Regions from separate parts of the Pseudoalteromonas sp. APC 3893 genome, predicted to be linked through region 1. Evidence: predicted binding sites of a transcription regulator. Region 1 holds the regulator's gene; the other holds the start of a gene.
What was found. The regulator LexA, encoded in region 1, represses DNA repair genes until DNA is damaged. The targets are predictions, from matches to a motif close to TACTGTATNNNNATACAGTA.
Positions count from the first base shown of each region.

Region 2: QMA12_RS16450 (SulA-like leucine-rich domain-containing protein) is a predicted target of LexA. The motif match lies at 1,502-1,521, and genes of this name have one in related genera.

Region 1 covers NZ_JASDCD010000005.1:68,113-70,527, reverse strand. Annotated here, with positions in the region: gene coxB (cytochrome c oxidase subunit II) at 1-621, opposite strand, end outside; gene lexA (transcriptional repressor LexA) at 1,032-1,649, opposite strand; gene QMA12_RS08870 (hypothetical protein) at 1,744-2,415, opposite strand, start outside.
Region 2 covers NZ_JASDCD010000017.1:6,730-9,144, forward strand. Annotated here, with positions in the region: gene QMA12_RS16440 (YkgJ family cysteine cluster protein) at 1-83, opposite strand, end outside; gene QMA12_RS16445 (YchJ family metal-binding protein) at 523-1,005, opposite strand; gene QMA12_RS16450 (SulA-like leucine-rich domain-containing protein) at 1,044-1,478, opposite strand; gene QMA12_RS16455 (sel1 repeat family protein) at 1,647-2,102, opposite strand; gene QMA12_RS16460 (NCS2 family permease) at 2,230-2,415, shown strand, end outside.

The DNA of each region.
Region 1 (2,415 bases):
GTTTATAAACCCAGGGTTGGCATCTTTTTTAACTGCAAAATCAGGCACCCACCATGAGTGAATAACGTCATCCGATGTCATTAAAAAGCGAATCTTTTTGTTGATTGGTAAAACTAAAGGTTTATCAACTTCGAGTAGGTAGGTATCTGTTTTATCGGCTTGGTTGGCAATTTGGTCGTTCGGTGTTGATAAAATTGAATAAAAACTAACGTCTTCCCCCATATATTCATAATGCCACTTCCACTGAGAACCTGTCACTTTAATGGTAATGTCAGCTTTGCTGGCATCCTCCATCGCAATTAAGGTTTTTGTCGCAGGCACTGCCATTGCAATTAGAATGACAAACGGAATCGCAGTCCAAAGTATCTCAACCTTGGTGCTTTCATGGAATTGGGCAGGTATCGCCCCTTTTGATTTGCGGTGATGTATTAAAGCCCAAAACATAACGGCAAAAACAATCACCCCAATCACACAACAAATTATAAATATTGTCATGTGCAGTTGATAAACATTATTACTTATATCGGTTACACCTTCGCGCATATTAAATTGACTATTTGCCAATAATTGCTGCGGCAGCATAAATAATATAAGGCACAAGGTAGAGCTCAGTTTACCCATGTGACGGCTCCTTTTGATGCTATTGCTAACGCAAAGCGAAAAGGCGGCACTGCTTTTTTCGCGCCAATTCGTTATTTTTATTGTAACTGGTTAAATTAATCTCTTCGCATGCAACAATAAATTGCAGCAAGGCCCCAAAAGATCAGTCGTTAACACAGTGTATTAACCAATTAGTTAAAAAATGAACAATTAGCAAGTTTTAGTGCAAATAAAATTCTATTTTGGTGCAAAAATAACAATACAAAATCAGCGCGTTATTTTAAATTCAGGTGAGGAAAGAAATGGCTAAAAGCAGGAGGTATCTAGCTTATATAGAGCTTTAGTAGCTACAGACAAGTGCTAAAACTAGCAGTTAAATAAAAATATAAAAGTGAAAGCACCAAATATCACCAATTTGGTGCAAAATAGGTTTACATCCAATCAGCATTACGGATCACACCGACTGCAAGCCCTTCAATATTAAAAGACTCATGCTCTAAGTCTACTTCAATTGCAGAAAACTCTTCATTTTCGGCGTGCAACAAAACTTTACGCCCGGCTTTTTCTAGGCGCTTTACAGTTACATCATCATCAACACGCGCTACCACTACTTGGCCGTTTTCAGCAACTTGGGTTTTATGCACCGCAAGTAAATCACCATCCATAATGCCAATATCTTTCATACTCATGCCTTGTACACGCAATAAAAAATCAGCGGCAGGCTTGAACATTAAAGGGTCAATCTGGCAATGGCTTTCAACATGTTGTTGCGCCAAGATAGGTTCACCCGCTGCTACTCGGCCTATTAATGGTAATCCGAGCTGCTCTGGCTCATCTTCTTCCACCAGCTGAATACCGCGGCTTGCACCCGGCTTCATTTTAATAACACCTTTTTTAGCCAGTGCTTTTAAGTGCTCTTCGGCAGCATTAGCGCTTTTGAAACCTAAAGTTTGCGCAATTTCAGCACGCGTAGGTGGCATGCCAGTATCTTTGATAAACACTTTGATTAATTCAAGAATTTGAGCTTGACGATTCGTTAATGGGCGCATACAACTGGTTTTCCATACAGTACATTTAACTGTGAGTATATACAGTTATTTGAAAATCGCAAATTTTAAATTCGCTAGCTTTAACCCTTCTTGATTACCATCTGGTACTCAGCAATAAAGTAGCGCTATTTAAACCATCATCAGATTTCAAAGATGAGCCTAAACCAAACTTCAACGCTATATGTTCATTAAACCAATACTGTGTTTGCAACTCATAATTATCATCTCGATCGCCTCGCCCATGTACGTTAGCAACTACGCCAACAGACCAGTCTTGATTAACGTAATACGCTGCTCGGCCTTGGATGTAACGATACCGCCCTGCCAATTGCTTTGCCTCTATATCCCAGCCTTGATTATTATTGATATTAGTCCAGCGAATGTAAGGCGCATAACTCCACTCAACCGAAGTTAGCTCCTCGCTTGGATAAAAGTGACGTGTTTCTTCCACCCGACTATAAAAAGCAGTTAAGCCAATTTGCAATTGATCGTTTATTTGATTACCTATCGATGCATTGAGCAAAGAACTATCTGATTGCCAAATACCGCTATCATCATCCACATGCTGTACACCAGCCGCCAGAATAACGCCATGCTGCCAATAATAAGTCGCATCACTGGTAATATAATACAGGTTATCATTAGCAAACCCGCCGATAGCGACATTACTCACTCGATGCAAATGGCTTTTCAACTCTTGAGGGCCCGATAAGGCGTCCAAATCATCATTAAAATAACGATACCTCGCGCCTAGAAATGCTTTATC
Region 2 (2,415 bases), on a different contig from region 1:
AAATCAATTTCTTCTTGGGTCGCATTAAGGTCGCCGCCACCATATTTGATACAGCATTTACCACATTGGTTACACTCTTTCATGGTTCACATTCGTTGTCATAGCTTCACTTTACTATACAGTAATTATTGCTAAGGTCGCTAATAAACGTTCGTTGCTAGCAGGTTAGGTTTAGTGTGTATCGAATCGGTTAACCAGTTTGCACAAGGCGAGCCTCATGGTCATTTTGCTCTAGCCATTGTGTAGATTGTTCAATATCAGCAAAAACAGCGGCGGTGCTTTTAAAATATCTTTTATTAATTGTTTTTGAAGTGAGTTACAAATAACAATAATGGTAGCTGTGCAACCATGTTTTATATACCAATCATAAATCAGTTTACCCGCTGTAACCGCTTTAGGTGTGCCTAGCACTAATTGCTCCCCGCTCTTAACACGTTCCCAGTTTCATACTTGTCTTATTTATCTTAACCTATGGATATAAGAAAAGTTTAATTCATAAGTTAGCGCAGTGCGAGTTTGTGGCTAAAAGCTTACATGACACTTTTTATATTTTTTACCACTGCCACATGGGCATTCATCGTTACGACCGACTTTAATATCAGTAGTGGGAAATATATCACCATCTAAGTAGCGCCATAGGCCACCTTCTTTTACAAAGCGTGACTTTTCGTGCAACTGGCAATATAAGTTTTGATAGAAATAGCTTACGCAAAATTCAACGACCCCTGTTTGATCATTGTGTTCAGCCGCCATTACATCTAGGTTACTGAAACGGCAACTATTAGCAAAATCAGCTATTTCTTTAATAGGGTTTTCTGGTTGTTTTTCCCTTGCGTATGTTTGGTAAACGTACTCGGCATTTTTAAGAGCATAAGCAACGTAACGTGAGCACATAAGCTGCTCTGGCGTTGTTGCCTGTGCTGAGCCCGCATGTAGCTGTTCACAGCAGTCAGCATAACTCAGTTTACTATTACACAAGCAAAGGTTTTGCGTGAGTGAGGTCATTATGTTTTACTTGTTAGATAAAACGATATTTTAACAGCTTACTGTGCTAATGCTAACTCACTTGGCTGCTTCGTTTTGGTAAAACAATATAATTTTGCACTAGTATGCTCTAAGTTGATTGATAAATCAGCAAGCTGGTTATCTTTTACTATATCAGTCCATGTGATGACTGCGGCAAAGTTACCGTTATGAAGTGCAGAATTTAATACATACTCTAAATTTACCAAGTGTTTTTGTCTGATCACTAAAAGCTTTGAGGTATCAATTGAGCAAGAGTCTAGCAATGCTTTACTTGGTACATGGTCAGGTGCAATTAAAAGGGTCCACGCATTTTGACTGTTGTAATGGTGAAGCACTTTTAATAATTCAAAAGTTGCAGATATCTCATCTTCAATTTGAATTAAATTAACTGCTGCACTTTGATTATCTTGTTGGTAACTTTTAACAGTTCTTACGGTAATTGGCTGTAACATAACTTTCACTCACTGGTTGTTTATACAGTATGTGTATACAGTAGTTTATACAGTTATTTTGCGCAAGTGCTTTTTGCTATTTTTTAATCAACTTTTTTGTTTTAAATGAACGGAAATATATAATCCTATTAAATATCAGTGCTTTATTTTTTATTGGTTAAGCCCATATTAAGGAGCTGGCGGGATTAAGTGATTAAATTGTTGTTGGTGAATTTGTTCATACAGTGTTGCCGCATAACATTTTGCATCTTGAAAGCGCTTTGTTGTCAGGTGTTTTCTCAAATCAGTTAACGCTGTTGTAGCAGGTTCATACCCTTGGCTACTTGCAAGGCTAAACCAAACAGCGCCATGAAATACACTTTGTGGTACGCCTTGACCTTTTATAAAAAACAGACCTAAATAAAATTGTGCGCGATGGTTACCCGCCATTGCGGCAAGTCTCATCCATTTTGCTGCTAGGGGAGGCTGGTCGTTTTTTAAGTAGTACAGTGCTTTGGTAACAACATTTTCGGGGGTATCCGCTTTACCTTCTTTTTGTACCGTATTACTCGGTTGAGTAATAAAGGATAAAACATTATCTAGTTGTTGCTCTAGGTCCAGCCCACTTGGAGATGTATCTGTCATAATACCACGCATGTTATTGTTTTCATTCACTGCATAAGTTTAGTCTAATACAAGGTAATTTGTCCTGTTATTCGTTAAATCTATGGTAAAATTACGCAATTATTCATTTGTTAGCTGAAATTTTATTATGCTTGATGCGTTATTCAAGATCAAAGCCCATGATTCGACCGTTCGCCGGGAGTGTATTGCGGGATTAACGACTTTTATTACTATGGTTTATATTGTTTTTGTAAACCCTGCCATGTTAGCTGAGGCCGGAATGGATCAAGGCGCGGCATTTGTAGCAACGTGTATAGCAGCGGCCATTGGTTGT